2 linked regions of the Parasegetibacter sp. NRK P23 genome follow. The main gene of each other region encodes a partner of the protein of the gene in region 2 in a complex. Links are inferred from orthologs where the notes say so. Each region holds a gene or a part of one and is shown on either strand. Other genes may lie near its edges. The genes, in order: secY and secA.

Region 1 (7,227 bases), 190 kb from region 2 along the record:
CCAAAGGGGCCATTGTTCCGGTAGTAGTATAATTGGGCGACCCCAGCCGTGGGAAACTCACGACCTGCACGCTTGAATTGCCATTGATATTATACGTGTATTGAAGATCAGCGGAAAGGGTAAGTTGTGTGGGTAGTCCCGCGGCTTCCGTGTGCGATTGAATATACGCCAACTCGAAGCGGCCCGCCTGCCTGATGTCACTTAAAAGACCAAAATTGACATTGTTCCCACTGTAGCTTCCGATCACATTATCCTGCATCTGAATGATGATCACCTGCTCACCGTCTTCAAAGGTGTCGAAAGATTCATTGACCAGTGTAAGGTTAAGCCTGTTGGTTCCGGTAAGTGAAGCAACTTTAGCATAGGCATTCACCTGCGCCTTCGTTTGCAGGCATAGGAAAAGGCATAAAAGGGTGTAAAGGTTTTTCATAACCTGGAATTAAATTGGATAATGGATGCTAACAGGCTTGAAAACGATAAGTGTTTTTACTTATTGTACTAAGTGTATTATTTATATTTAGTAAGCGTTTATTTTGATAATAATCAATATTTATACTAGTAACCGATCGCTGAATGGCATAAAAAAACGGGAACATCTGAAAAAGATGTTCCCGTTTACTATTGAAAACAGGTTAAACTATCCGTTGTTTTCGTCTCCGCCTTCCAGCTTCTTCTTCAGTTCAGCCAGTACGCCGAGGTCACCAAGCGTGGTTTTTTCAACCTTGCTTTGCAGGTTTTTCACCGCTTTTTTGGTTTTTTCAGCATCCGCTTTGGCTTCTTTACGGGCAGCGTCTTTTTCGCTGGCCTGTACTTGTTCCCAGATGCGGGTATGGCTTACTACGATGCGCTTTTCGTTGCGGTCGAATTCAATTACCATGAAAGGCAATGTTTCGTCGGCCACTACGGTTTTACCATCTTCCTTGTTGAGGTGACGGTTAGGCGCGAATCCTTCGAGACCATAAGGCAGGGATACTACCGCGCCTTTGTCGTCTTTCTTGATCACTGTAGCTTCGTGCACGGATCCAACAGGGAAAGATTCTTCCAGGGCGTTCCATGGATCTTCTTCCAGTTGTTTGTGACCCAGTTGCAGTTTGCGGTTTTCTTTATCGATACCCAGGATGATCACTTCGATTTCAGCGCCAACTTTAGTATAGTCGGTTGGGTGGTTGAAGCGTTTCAGCCAGCTCAGGTCGCTGATGTGGATCATGCCGCCGATGCCGGGTTCCAGTTCAACGAATACGCCATAGGGAGTGATGTTTTTAACCACACCTTTGTGACGGCTGTCGAGCGGGAATTTGTTTTCGATGGTATTCCAGGGATCTTCTGTCATTTGTTTGATAGACAGCGACATTTTGCGGGCGTCTTTGTCGAGGGTTACGATCTTCGCCTGGTATTCATCACCCAGTTTGAAGAATTCCTTCGCATTGATCGGAGAGTTGGCCCATGTAATTTCTGATACGTGTACCAGACCTTCCACACCTGGCATGATTTCCAGGAATGCGCCGTAGTCTTCGATGTTTACCACTTTACCTTTCACCACCTGTCCTTCGCCAACACCTTCAGGCAGCACGTCCCATGGGTGTGGGGTCAGTTGTTTCAGGCCGAGAGAGATACGTTTTTTGTCGTCGTCGAAATCCAGTACAACCACGTTCAGTTTCTGATCGAGTTTCAGTACTTCTGAAGGGTGGTTGATACGTCCCCAACTGATATCGGTGATATACAGGAGGCCGTCGAGTCCGCCCAGGTCCATGAACGCACCGAAGTCGGTGATGTTCTTGATGGTACCTTCGAGTACCTGACCTTTTTCGAGCTTGCTCATGATCTCCGCACGTTGTGCTTCGATATCGCTTTCGATCAGCGCTTTGTGGGAAACTACGGCATTCTTGATGGCTTCGTTTACTTTCACCACTTTGAATTCCATTGTTTTTCCTACGAACTGATCGTAATCTGTAACGGGCTTCACGTCGATCTGAGAACCCGGCAGGAAGGTTTCCATACCGAATACGTCTACGATCAGGCCGCCTTTGGTTTTGCTGGTAACGGTACCTGTAACCACTTCACCTGTTTTATGAACCTCAACGATTCTTTCCCAGGCGCGGGTGATACGGGCTTGTTTGCGGCTCAGGTGAAGGTGCCCTTGCCTGTCTTCTTTCTCTACCACCATCACTTCCACTTCATCACCTGTTTTCAGGCCCTGAAGGTCACGGAATTCGTTGAGAGAAACCAGACCATCGGATTTGAAGCCGATGTTGATCACAACGTCAGTTTTGGTAAGACCAACTACGATACCGGTCACCATTTCGTTGTCGTTGATCACTTTGAAAGTGTCGTCGTAAACCTTGTCGTATTTTTCTTTCTCGTCTTTAGAGTAAGAAGATACGTTGCGTTTGTCGATGCTCCAGTCGAAATCATCGTGCGCAGTATCAAACTGCGTAGGAGCGGCAGGTGCATTTGTTGTCGCTGTAGAGGTAGCTTCGGCCGCTACGTTCTCCTGCTGATCAGCGTTTTCGTTAATAATTTGATTTTCTGACATAAAAAAGCCCCGATTGTTTTTTATTCGGGACGGCAAAGTTACGTTTTTTTTCCGTACTAGCGGTGGCACCGGTTACAAAAAAACGGGGTTAGGAGCAGTGAAAATACAGGGTTGGGATGCGTGATTTTACAGGGGGACCACCCGTTTTATTCAATAGTTGCCAGGCAAGAAAAACACCATCGCGAATATTTTAACTTATTCACTGCTTTTCAATGCATTAAAAGAAGTTGCTACCGCTTTCGCGGCGATGAAACCGCTGGTCCAGGCGTGCTGGAAGTTAAATCCTCCGGTGATGCCATCCACATCCATGATTTCTCCGGCAAAGTAAAGATCAGGTACGATCCGGCTCATCATGGTGTTCGGATCAATCTCCGCAAGATCAATCCCTCCGGCCGTAACGAATTCTTCCTTAAAAGTTGTTTTTCCTTTTACGGCATGTTCCTGTGCCGTACAGTTTTTAATGAGCAGGTTCTGCGCTTTTGCCGGGAGATCGGCCCATCTTGTATCGGGATGAATATCGGATTGAAGGAGCAGGTATTCCCAGAAGCGCTGGGGCAGGCCCAGCGGATTGCGGTTGACGATCTTCTGCGCAGCAAGCGCGAAGCGCCACTCCCGGAACTTCTCCTTTAAAGAGTGTTCATTGTAATCCGGTACCCAGTTGATGAGTACGGCAAACTGGTACTGCTTCTCCTCCAGTTCCCGGGCGCCCCAGGCCGATAGTTTCAATACGGCGGGTCCGCTCAGTCCCCAGTGGGTAATCAGTACAGCGCCTTTCTCCACTAATTTTGTGCCCGCGATTTTCACCTGCGCATCCGGAATGCTGATGCCCATCAGGTCCCGGATCGAATTTCCCGGCATATTGAAGGTGAACAAGGAAGGAACCGGGGAACTGAAGCTGTGCCCCAAAGCGCTTATCCAGTTGAACTGCTCCGCTTTCGCGAAGCCGCCGCAGGCGATCACCACATGTTTCGCATATACTTTACCGGTGCTTGTTTCCAGTTCAAATAAATCCGCTTGTTTCACGATGGATTGCACGGCACAACTAAGGCGGAAATGCACACTGTATTTGTTCACCTCCCGCATCAGCGCTTCTATTACCGATTGTGAATCATCCGATACCGGGAACATTCTTCCGTCCGCTTCTGCTTTGATGGGTACGCCTCTGCTTTCGAACCAGGCGATGGTATCTTTGGTAAAGAACTGGTGGAAGGTTTTTTTGAGGAATTTTTCTCCGCGCGGGTAGCGTTTCACCATCTCGGAGATGCTGGTGAGGTTGTGGGTGAGGTTGCATCGCCCGCCGCCGGAAACTTTTACTTTGGAGAGGAGACGGTGGGATTTTTCCAACACGAGGATGCGTATACCCGGGGCCATCGAGGCGGCGTTGGCAGCGGTGAAGCAGCCGGCGGCGCCGCCGCCTATGATGATGAGATCGGGATGTTGCATGGTGTTGTTTTTTTCACGCCATTGTTTCTAAGCACGCATTGTTTCGTATCGTATCACGCAAAGACGCTAAGAAACAAGGACGCAAGGCGTTGTTTGTGTTTGGGGACGTTTATTTAGAAGAGATTTCTTTCTCGCGACGACGCAACGGGTGATGGCTGATTTTTCACGCGGTTGCTTCATTCCTCGCAACGCAGCGACGCGGCGGGCTTGTTTTTTTAATTAAGGCGAACAATTGTAAAGTATGTTGATTAATGTGTTCCTGCAAATGAATTCTACACAAATCGAATACTGTGAACTTTGCCCCTCTCCCCGGGGAGAGGGGGTGGGGTGAGGCTACTTCGTCAACTCCGGATTCGCCCTTTCAGCCGCTTCAATCACCGAGTAATCAGAAAGAATGAGTGCTTTGCCTTTCTTTACGCATACATTGTGTTCGAAGTGTACGCTGGGTTTGCCATCTTTGGTGCGGATGGTCCAGCCGTCGTCTTCGGTATAGACATCTTTTTTACCAAGGTTGATCATGGGTTCAATGGCGAGGGTGATGTTTTCTTTCAACATGGTGCCCGTTCCGCGTTTGCCGTAGTTGGGGACCTGCGGGTCTTCGTGCATCGTTTTGCCCAGGCCGTGCCCAACCAATTCGCGGACCACGCCATAACCGTGTTTCTTCTCAGTATGTTCCTGGATGGCCCAGGCCACATCTCCTATCCTGTTCCCGGCGATCGCCTTTTCGATTCCTTTGTACAGTGACTCTTTGGTTACTTTCACCAGTTCAATCACTTCAGGCGCTGCATTGCCCAGGATGAATGTATAGGCGTGTTCTCCCACATATCCATCCTTCGTGATCCCCAGATCGATGCTGACGATATCACCATCTTTCAACGGGGTATCGTTGGGAAATCCGTGTACCACCACGTCATTCACCGAGGCGCAGATGCTGAAGGGGTAACCATGAAAGTTCAGGAATGTGGCGATGCCCCCCTGTTTCTTCACATAATCCGCACAGAACTTATCAATTTCAAGTGTGGTAAGACCGGGTTTAAGCATAGCGGCCACTTCGGCCAACCCCTGGCTCACGAGGCGCGCATTGCGCTGCATGATCGCGATCTCCGCTTCCGTTTTATAAAAAATCATATTCTTTGAACGCATACTGTTATTAAAAGAAAACCTGTTGAGATTGCTCCCAACAGGCTACTATGACATCTAAAAATGAATTACATAGATACCGGGGAAGCCGTTTGGCGACCCTGGATACGACCGGTCTTCATCAGGCCATCGTACTGACGCATCAGCAACTGGGTCTCAATCTGCTGTAATGTATCCAGTACAACCCCCACCATGATGAGCAAAGAAGTACCTCCGAAGAAGGAAGCGAATCCCTGCGTTACACCAAGGCGTTGCGCGAAGCCGGGCAGGATACCTACCAATGCCAGCAATACGGCGCCGGGAAGGGTGATCTTATCCATTACCGCACCGATATAATCGGCGGTGGGCTGTCCGGGCTTGATACCAGGAATAAAACCGTTGTTCCTTTTCAGGTCGTCGGCAATTTGTTTCGGGTTGAAGATCAAAGCTGTGTAGAGGAAGGTGAAACCAATTACCACAACAGCGTAAATGATCATATACACCGCATCTTTGGGGTCAGAGAAAATCCTCGCGATACCTTGTCCGGTTTCAAATTTGGTGAAAGAGAACAAAGTAGGCAGGAACATGATGGCCTGGGCGAAGATGATCGGCATTACACCGGCACCGTTCACTTTCAGCGGCAGGAACTGGCGCGCACCACCGAACTGGCGGTTGCCTACAATCTGCTTCGCATACTGAATAGGAATACGACGTACACCTTGTACCAGCACGATCAGTCCCATGATGATGGCGATCAGTACGGCCATCTCAATGAGGAAGATCAGGATTCCACCGCCACCGCCGGTACCTTTAGCCTGCAATTCCTGCACAAATGATTGCGGGAGACGAGCGAGGATACCTACCATGATGATGATGGAAGTACCGTTTCCAAGACCTTTATCAGTAATCTTTTCACCGAGCCACATCACGAACAGGGTACCTGCCGTAAGGGTGAACACGGTGGACAACCAGAAGTATTGGGAGAAACTCTCGATCAAAGCGCCCTGGCTGGACTGTTTCAGATAAGCCACGTAAGCCGCGCCCTGCACGAGGGTAACACCCACGGTGAGGTAACGGGTCCATTGGTTGATCTTTTTCCGTCCGCTTTCTCCTTCTTTCTGAATCTTTTGCATGCTGGGAACGAGTATCGTCATCAGCTGCATAAAGATGGAAGCGGAGATATAGGGCATGATACCGAGTGCGAAAATAGAGGCCATGGAGAAGGCGCCACCTGCGAAAGTATCGATCAGTCCCAGCGCACCTTCTTTGGCGCGGCTGAGGTCCAGTTTATTGGGATCGATACCCGGCAGAACGATGTGTGCACCGGCTCTGTAAACAGCAACAAGAAGAAGTGTAGTAATGATCTTACTGCGCAGTTCGTCTATGCTCCAAATGTTCTTCAGTGTTTGAAATAATTTCTTCACGGGTGTTAGTAATTAGTTGTGAATACCCCAAAATAAAAAAAGACGCATTCCTAAATGCGTCTGGCAAGTTACGGAAAAATTATTTCACAATTTCAACTGTTCCGCCTGCCGCTTCAATTGCCGCCTTCGCTTTTTCGCTGATGGCGTTTACTTTGAAGGTCAGTTTAGATTTCAGTTCACCGTTTCCTAAGATTTTCACGGAGTCCGTCTGGCTGATCAACCCGTTCATGTACAGGTTTTCCAGTGTGAACTCAGTGATACCGTATTTCTCAACCACCTGATCGATCTGACCGAGGTTGAATACTTTGAATTCGATACGGTTGTTGTTTTTGAATCCACGTTTTGGAACGCGACGCTGAATGGGCATCTGACCACCTTCGTGCGCGAATTTACGTTGGTAACCGGCACGGCTTTGCTGACCTTTGTTACCTTTTGTGGAAGTACCACCTTTACCGGAGGCTTCACCACGACCAATACGTTTCTCTTTATGAACTGCACCTTCTGCAGGCTGTAACTGATGTAATTTCATGATTGTTTGTTTTTTACTCAACGGGGCAACAACCCCTCGCAATTAAAATTAGGCTTCTTCTACTTTCACGAGATGGCTAACCTTACGCACCATACCACGGATGGAGTCGGTAGCTTCCACTTCTTTCGTAGAGTTCAGCTTGTTCAAACCCAAAGCCTGGAGCGTCAGCTTCTGGCGCT
Region 2 (8,175 bases):
ATATGCCCATTCCTGCGGATGATGTGAAAGTGTTCGACGCCGCGGGAAAGCATGTTTATCCGGGGCTCATTCTCCCAAACTCCACCCTGGGACTCGTGGAAGTGAGCAGCGTGCGCGCCTCGGCCGATGCCCGCGAACTGGGGGAGCTGAATACGAATATCCGTTCCATTGTGGCGTACAATACCGATTCAAAGGTGATCAATACCCTGAAATCGAACGGGATACTTTTTGCGAACGTGGTACCGGAAGGTGGACTTATCAGCGGAACATCTTCCGTAGTGCAACTCGATGCCTGGCATTGGGAAGACGCAGTGGTAAAAATGGATGGCGGCGTACATTTCCGGATGCCCAGTTTACTGAACCGGGGCGGAAGGGGTGGTCGTTTCCGCCAGGCCGCACCCGCGGCGGATCCTATGGAAAGGATCGAAGCCGTGAAACAATTCTTCCGCGAAGCGAAAGCCTGGTACCAGGCGCCGCAGCATGAGAATACCAACCTCAAATTCGACGCGGTGAAAGGATTGTTTGACAAGAAACAGAAATTATTCATCCATTGCAGCATTGTAAAAGAAATGCTGGTAGCTGCCGATTTTAAGAAGGAATTCGGTTTCGATGTAGTGATCGTGGGTGGAAGTGAAAGCTTCCTGATCGCCGACATGCTGAAACAATTGGATATGCCCGTAATCCTGGCCCAGTCTCACGCGCTGCCCACTATGGAAGATGATGATGTGGACCAGCCTTATAAAACAGCCGTGGCGCTTCAGAAAGCAGGAGTGCTGTATGCCATCGGCGATGAAGATGGTCAGACAAGGGGCCGTAACCTCCCATTCAACGCCGGTACTGCCGTGGCTTACGGTTTGAGCAAAGAGGAAGCCTTGCAGGCGATCACGCTCAATCCAGCGAAGATACTGGGCGTGGATGCCGCTACCGGTTCCATTGAAGTAGGAAAAGACGCCAACTTCGTGGTCAGCGAAGGCGATATACTGGATATGCGCTCCAGCAAAATTACAATGGCGTTTATTCAGGGCCGTTACCTTGACCTTACGGACAAACACAAACAACTGGATGAACGTTACCGTAAAAAATACGGTCTGAAATAATATCTATTCTTATCTTTTTAGTAAGTGGAAGCCCGGTCGTTTAGGCCGGGCTTTTATTTTGTCCGGGTATTTTAAGCAGCTGCCATGGCTGGACTTTAAACGAAAATCGGGCAAACGTTTGCGCGTTGTTTATTGCATTGAATGGCCCATTTTTGGAAAGGAACCAGTTTTGCGTTCCTCCTTCAAAATGCTTCTGTAAGTTAAAACAACAGCAATGTTTATGCAACCTTCTAACGTATTGAGTTCAGCAAAAAGACTACTCTTCTTTCTCCCTTGTTTGTTCGTGCTCCCGGCTTCTGCCCAGGACGGAGACCAGATCGTTCCTTCCAGAACCGAGGTTATCCAACCTGCACGCAAAACAAGTTTCAACAACAACGGTGAATGTCCGGAACGGAAACAGGGTGGCAACGCGAGGAATGTAAACGGTTATCCCGTTTTTGATGCGTCCATGGACGGCAACAGGCAGGTAGATCCCCAAATTGCTGTAGGCGGCGGTTATGTGCTCCACGGCACCAACAGCGGATTGATTATTTACAACACGAAAGGCGAATTTATACAGGGAGTTTCCCAGAACTGTTTTAAAGGGGGAATTGATCCCAAATTGTTTTATGACGCCCACAACAAAGTTTTCGGCTTCGACCTCTGGGTGTATTGGGATTCCGCAAAGATTAAGCCCGTGAACATTTCCGTGTCGGAAACCAATGATCCACGCGGCGCGTGGAACACTTATTCCATTCCCGCCCCCAAAGGTGTTGACGGTGGCGGAATTGGCTACAGCAAAAAATGGATCGGCTATGCTTTCCCTGGTGGGGAAGAAAGGACATTTGTATTGAAAACAGCGGATGCGAAGAGCGGCAAACCGGCCAAAGTGTACCACTTCCCCGGAAGTCTGGGACACCCCGTTTACGGACAGGATGCCATGGATGACCTGTATTTCTTCGCCATTGAAAGGGATCAGTTCGTGCTCCGGAAAGTAACGGAAGCCGCGGATGGCTCTCCGGTATGCGTTACCGTTAGTAAGCAGCGCCATAACCAAAAATACATCAATCAGCCACCCCAATCTCCGCAGTTCAATACCGCCCAGAAAGTTTCTTCCGGAGACCGGAATCCTAAAAACCTGGTATTACAGAACGGAAGCATCTGGTTCTCGCAGGCCGTGAATTGTGAGGGACGCTCCGCTGTTCAATGGCACCAGATCGACGCTAAGAATGGAAATATCGTTCAGACAGGACTGATTAAAAGCGATACCACGAATTACATCCAGACCACCATCGCGGTGAATAAAAGAAGTGATGTGTTGGTGGGGTTTCAGGAAGTGAACGCGAATATGTTCATCAGCCCACGGTTCGCTTTCAGGAAAAGTACGGATAAGCCAGGTACCATAAGAGAGATTGTACGGGTAGGTGAAGGGCGTGGTGCCACGGATGGCGTGGCCTGGGGCGATTACAGCGGAAGCGTAGTGGATGGCGACAATCAACTGGATCTATGGACCATCCAGAGCATCGCCAACGAAAAAGGCAGGGGAGAAACGGTGGTGATCAAACTGCCGGTAGAAAAAATAAAGAAGTAATCTGCTATTAACCTTACTAAATAAAAATCCCCCGCAGTGCAAACAGCGGGGGATTTTTTATGTTCTGATGCGATTTTATACACCGTGGCATTGCTTGTATTTCTTGCCGCTGCCGCAGGGGCATGGATCGTTCCTGCCAATCTTAGGCCCCACTTTAATGGGTTCCTGTTTCACATTTGCGCCTGAAGGATCAAAATAATCATTCTGGTTGGCGGCGTAATCATCTCCTCTTTCGTCGATTTCTTCTTTGTTCACCTGCATTTTACTCATATCCGTTTTCTCTTCATGTCCTTCGCGGATGGGAGCGCCCTGTTCAATGGGAATGCCTGCATAGGAGAGGAAGGATATGATGTCTTTTCCGAGTTGGTCGTCCATCTTTTTGAAGAGGTTGAACGCTTCGATCTTGTAGATTACCAAGGGGTCCTTTTGTTCGTAGCCTGCTGTTTGTACACTTTGTTTCAGGTCGTCCATGGAGCGGAGGTGCTCTTTCCAGGCATCGTCAATCATCGCTAGGGTGATGGTGCGTTCCATGGCGTTGAGCAGTTCACGTCCTTCCGACTGAATGGTTTTATCAAGTGCGGCAAGTACGTTCAATCCTTTTCTGCCGTCGGTGAAAGGTACCCATACGTTTTCGATGTGTGCACCCTGTGTTTGACGGATGTTCTGGAATACCGGCAGCGCCTGTTCCTGCAGTACGGCCTTTTTACGGTCGTAATTGGTAACGGCTTCGTTATATAGTTTATCGGCCAGTTGTTGCGGGTTGCCAGATTTGAACTCCTCTTCCGTGATCGAGGTTTCGATGGCGTAGTTCACGATAACGGCCAGTTTGAAACCTTCGAAATCTTCCATTTCCCGGAAGGAATTCACCAGGCCTTCGGCCACGCTGTAGAAAGCGTTGTCCAGGTCGAGCGCGAGCCTGTCTCCGAACAGGGCGTGGTTACGGCGGCTATAGATCACCGTACGTTGCTTGTTCATCACGTCGTCGTATTCAAGCAGGCGCTTCCGGATGCCGAAGTTGTTCTCTTCCACTTTTTTCTGTGCGCGTTCAATGCTCTTGGTGATCATGCTGTGCTGGATCACTTCGCCTTCTTTGTAACCGAGTTTGTCCATCAGTCCGGCGATTCTTTCGCTGCCGAACATGCGCATCAGGTCGTCTTCGAGGGATACATAGAATTGGGAAGTACCGGGATCACCCTGGCGACCGGCGCGTCCGCGCAACTGGCGGTCCACCCTTCTGGATTCGTGGCGCTCCGTACCAATAATAGCGAGACCACCGGCTTCTTTCACGCCTGGTCCGAGTTTGATGTCGGTACCACGACCTGCCATGTTGGTAGCGATGGTGACCGCTCCGGCCAGACCGGCTTCGGCAACAATCTGTGCTTCGCGCGAGTGTTGTTTCGCGTTCAATACATTGTGCGGGATCTTTTTTACCTGGAGCATCTTTCCAAGCAGTTCACTCACTTCAACCGAGGTAGTACCCACGAGTACCGGGCGACCCGCGTTGCGGAGTTTTTCGATCTCCTCAATAACCGCCTTGTATTTTTCCCGCTTCGTTTTGTAAACGAGGTCTTCTTCGTCTTTTCTTGAAATGGGGATGTTGGTGGGAATCTTCACCACATCCAGTTTGTAGATGTCCCAGAGTTCGGCCGCTTCCGTTTCCGCTGTACCGGTCATACCGGCGAGCTTGTGGAACATCCTGAAATAGTTCTGTAGGGTAATGGTGGCGTAGGTTTGCGTAGCCGCTTCAATCTTCACGTTCTCTTTCGCTTCAATGGCCTGGTGGAGCCCGTCGCTGTAACGACGTCCTTCCATGATACGACCGGTCTGTTCGTCTACGATCTTCACCTGACCGTCTATTACCACGTATTCCACGTCTTTTTCGAAAACGGTATATGCTTTCAGCAGTTGCTGAACGGTATGTATTCTTTCAGCTTTTATGGCGTAGTCTTTCAGCAATTGTTCCTTCGCCTGCAGTTTTTCTTCGGGTGTGGTATCCTGTTTTTCCACTTCCGCCAGTTGAATGCTGAGGTCGGGCATGATGAAGAAAGAAGGATCTTCACCCGCTTTGGTAATCATCTGGAGACCACGATCTGTAAGGTCAACGGAGTTTGTTTTTTCGTCGATATGGAAATACAGTTCTTCGTCCACTTTCGGCATTTCCCTTTGCTGGTCGGCCAGGTAGTAGTTCTCGGATTTCTGCAATTTCACGCGGATGCCGGGTTCGGAAAGGAACTTGATCAGCGGACCGCTTTTGGGAAGGCCGCGGTAGGCGCGCATCAATGCGAGACCGCCGCTTTTCGGATCGTCATCACCTTCAGTGATTTTCTTTTTCGCTTCAATCAGGAATTTGTTCACCACCTGTTTTTGCGCGTTCACCAGTTGTTCGATCCTGGGTTTCAGCAGGTGAAACTCCTGTTCATCGCCGCGTGGAACGGGGCCTGAAATAATCAAAGGTGTACGGGCATCATCGATCAATACGCTGTCCACTTCATCCACCATGGCGTAGTGGTGCTTGCGTTGCACCATTTCTTCAGGGGAATGGACCATGTTATCCCGGAGGTAATCGAAGCCGAATTCGTTGTTGGTACCATAAGTAATATCAGCCTGGTAAGCTTTTCTTCTTTCAGGACTGTTGGGGGTATGTTTGTCAATGCAATCCACGGTGAGTCCGAGGAATTCGAACAAGGGCGCGTTCCATTCAGAGTCACGTCGGGCGAGGTAATCGTTCACGGTTACGATGTGTACCCCTTCCGCCGCGAGTGCGTTCAGGTAGGCGGGCAGGGTGGAAACGAGTGTTTTACCCTCACCTGTGGCCATCTCGGAGATCTTACCTTCATGCAGTACCATACCACCGATCAACTGAACATCATAATGCACCATGTTCCAGGTGATGGGGGAGCCGGCTGCCTTCCAGCTGTTCTGGAAAGCGACCTTGTCGCCGCTAATGGAAATATGTTCGCGGGTGATGGCCAGTTCACGGTCCAGATCAGTGGCGGTGGCTTCCAGTACAGTATTGTTGGAAAAGCGGCGCGCGGCTTCTTTTACCACGGCGAATGCTTCGGGAAGAATTTCCTTGAGCACCACTTCCAGTTGGGTGTCTTTTTCTTTTTTCAACTTGTCCACTTCCTGGTAGATGGTATCTTTTCCCGCAATATCGGTAGCGGGGAGGGCCTCGGCCTGTTCGTTCAGGGAGGTTATTTTATCGCTGATCTCTTTCAGGTGGTCCTGTATGCGGGCACGGAACTCAACGGTTTTGTGGCGGAGTTCATCATTACTAAGAGATTGATATGCAATGAAATGTTCGTTTATTTTTCCAACCAGGGGCTGAATCGTCCTGATATCTTTTTCTGATTTGCTGCCTCCGAACAATTTCGAAAGAAAACCTAACATAAGAGCGCTTTAAATTGATAATATGGTATGCCAAAAGGATGTCAAAGATGGTGCAATAATTTGAAAATAGCCATATTGACAGGGGGAAATTTGCCCGGTATGACCGCTATCGGGGTGCTGCGGTGTATTCACGTTTGCGGAATGGGTGTTTTTCCATGGCGAAGCCACGTTTTTACACCTAATGCTTTAAGCGTTGCCGCACAACTTAAAAACGGGGAAAAACGAAAGTGAGGAGTCATATAAAAAATAAGGATGTGCCGCTTACCGGCACATCCTTTTGGGAGGTGAACAGGAGTTTTATCCGGGAAGGAAGGAGTATGGTTGTTCCGGACTTTCAGTGTGGATGGTGGGTGGTTATGGGTTGATGAGACCGTTTTTTACCGCGAAAATGGCCAGGCCCACGCGGTTTTTGATCTGTAGTTTTTCGAACAGGTGATCGCGGTAGGAATCCACGGTCCTGTGGCTGATGCCCATTTCGAAGGCGATCTCTTTATAGGTCATTTCCGAGCAGGCGAGTTTCAGGAAGTTGAGTTCTTTCTCGGAGAGTGTGCTCACGGGATTGATGTGTTCAAATTCCACGGCGGATTCGCTGAGCGTTTGCATCAGTTTGTCGGACACCGGGTCGGTGAGGTAATAGCCCCGGTCCTTAACACTGTGCAGGGTTTTCCGGAGTTCTTCATAACCGGCGGATTTGGGCAGAAATCCTCGCGCGCCCAACCTTACGGCCTTCAGGATGGCCTCATCGGAACAGTCGCCGCTCACTACTATCACCCTGATCCTGGGGCAGTTTTCCCGGATCCAGCGGATGGTTTCGAACCCGTTCATGATGGGCAGGTCGAGATCCAGCAACACGATATCAGGCGGGAAATTTTTGTCGATTAGGTTGATAAACTGCTGGCCGTTTCCGGCTTCCACGCTAACCACATACCCGGGCTCGTCCTGGATCAGCGCTTTCAGGGCCATGCGGAAAAGGTGCTGCTTGTCTACAATAGCAACGGTTGTTTTTTTCATACAACAGGGTTTAAACGGTTTAATTATAAAGATATAAGCGCGGGGGTGGGGGAATAACAGAAATATTGCGCGTATAAGTGTTGCGGCTCCGGCTGAGGAACAGCCAGATGGTAATGGAATGGGCACAGCCCTCCGTTACCAGTGGGAACTTGGTTCGGTACATACAATAAAAGTGTTAGGAGTAAAAGAAGCTCTTTCTGAAGTGCAGCGGTAACGTTGGGTAGTGGTGTAAAAATACCGTGAAACGTTGGCCGGAACAGCGGTATGGGGAAAAAACAAGCGGAAATAGGGTGCTTTAACGGACGGCTGTCGGGGTATTTACGGTGTTTTTCTACAATTTTTACCCCGTGCATGGATAATTTAGTGTGTTCGAGTACCTTTGCAGCCAAATTGAATCATTAAGTTCATATAATATAATCAGCGGACCATGAGCGGTGCATTAAAAGAAGTTCGTAACAGGATCAAATCGGTACAATCTACCCAGCAAATTACCAAGGCCATGAAAATGGTAAGCGCGGCCAAACTGCGCCGTGCACAGGATGCCATCCTCCAGATGCGCCCCTACGCCGGAAAACTTCAGGAAATGCTCAGCAATATCGTGAGCAACACTGAAGGAGAAGTTGGTATGTCGCTGGCGGAAGAACGTCCGGTAAATAAAGTACTGCTCATCGTCATCACGAGCGACCGTGGCCTTTGCGGCGCTTACAACGCGAACATCATCAAGCTGGCCAAAACCCTGCTGAAAGAAAAATATCCCGTTCAAACCGAAAAAGGCAATGCCCATATCTGGGCCATCGGCAAAAAAGGATACGAACATTTCCAGAAGAACCGCTTCACTGTTGACGCGGCTTTCAAAGATATTTTCCTCAACCTCACCTTCGAGAACGTACAGGCCTGTTCCGCCGCCGCCATGGATGCTTTTGTAAAGAAAGAATATGACGTGGTGGAAGTGATTTACAGCGAATTCAGGAATGCCGCCACCCAACGTTTCTCCGTGGAAAGGTTTCTCCCTATTCAGAAAGTGGAGAAAGTTGAAGGCGCCAAAAAATCCGACTTCATCTTCGAACCCGCCAAAGAAGAACTGATCGCCGAACTGATGCCTAAAAT

What was found.
Region 1: the proteins of secA (region 2) and secY are in contact, whole or in part, in a crystal structure (PDB 3DIN), measured with the Thermotoga maritima proteins. The link is inferred for Parasegetibacter sp. NRK P23 from one-to-one orthologs. Residues at the interface, in WP_004082002.1 of Thermotoga maritima: Glu261, Ala262, Arg263, Lys300, Ala301, Arg302, Thr303, Ile304, Ile305, Leu323, Tyr324, Asp325, Pro326, Val329, Ser330, Tyr333, Ile336, Lys340, Phe345, Val349, Glu363, Phe364, Tyr374, Ser375, Gly376, Gly377, Glu393, Ile395, Thr482, Ser483; in WP_004081795.1 of Thermotoga maritima: Glu108, Gly109, Glu110, Glu111, Ala236, Glu237, Arg238, Arg239, Ile240, Thr241, Ile242, Gln243, Tyr244, Ala245, Arg246, Arg247, Val248, Thr249, Gly250, Arg251, Arg252, Val253, Tyr254, Gly256, Ala257, Ser258, Thr259, Tyr260, Leu261, Pro262.

The regions. Positions count from the first base shown.
Region 1 is NZ_JAMDLG010000001.1:3,069,438-3,076,664, forward strand. Bases 4,353-7,227 are described here. They hold secY (preprotein translocase subunit SecY), read right to left. Parts: upstream 6,520-7,227; coding sequence 5,185-6,519; downstream 4,353-5,184. Other genes in these bases: map (type I methionyl aminopeptidase), read right to left, coding at 4,353-5,104; rplO (50S ribosomal protein L15), read right to left, coding at 6,599-7,048; rpmD (50S ribosomal protein L30), read right to left, coding at 7,097-7,227. Outside these bases: M4J38_RS12340 (T9SS type A sorting domain-containing protein), read right to left, coding at 1-430; rpsA (30S ribosomal protein S1), read right to left, coding at 638-2,533; M4J38_RS12350 (NAD(P)/FAD-dependent oxidoreductase), read right to left, coding at 2,729-3,976; more of map, read right to left, coding at 4,310-4,352. UniProt on the Escherichia coli protein: The central subunit of the protein translocation channel SecYEG. Consists of two halves formed by TMs 1-5 and 6-10.
Region 2 is NZ_JAMDLG010000001.1:2,884,889-2,893,063, reverse strand. The notes cover bases 2,543-6,365. They hold secA (preprotein translocase subunit SecA), read right to left. Parts: upstream 6,058-6,365; coding sequence 2,743-6,057; downstream 2,543-2,742. Other genes in these bases: M4J38_RS11755 (hypothetical protein), read left to right, coding at 2,543-2,667. Also shown: M4J38_RS11760 (amidohydrolase family protein), read left to right, coding at 1-1,097; more of M4J38_RS11755, read left to right, coding at 1,318-2,542; M4J38_RS11745 (response regulator transcription factor), read right to left, coding at 6,412-7,068; atpG (ATP synthase F1 subunit gamma), read left to right, coding at 7,496-8,175. UniProt on the Escherichia coli protein: Required for protein export, interacts with the SecYEG preprotein conducting channel.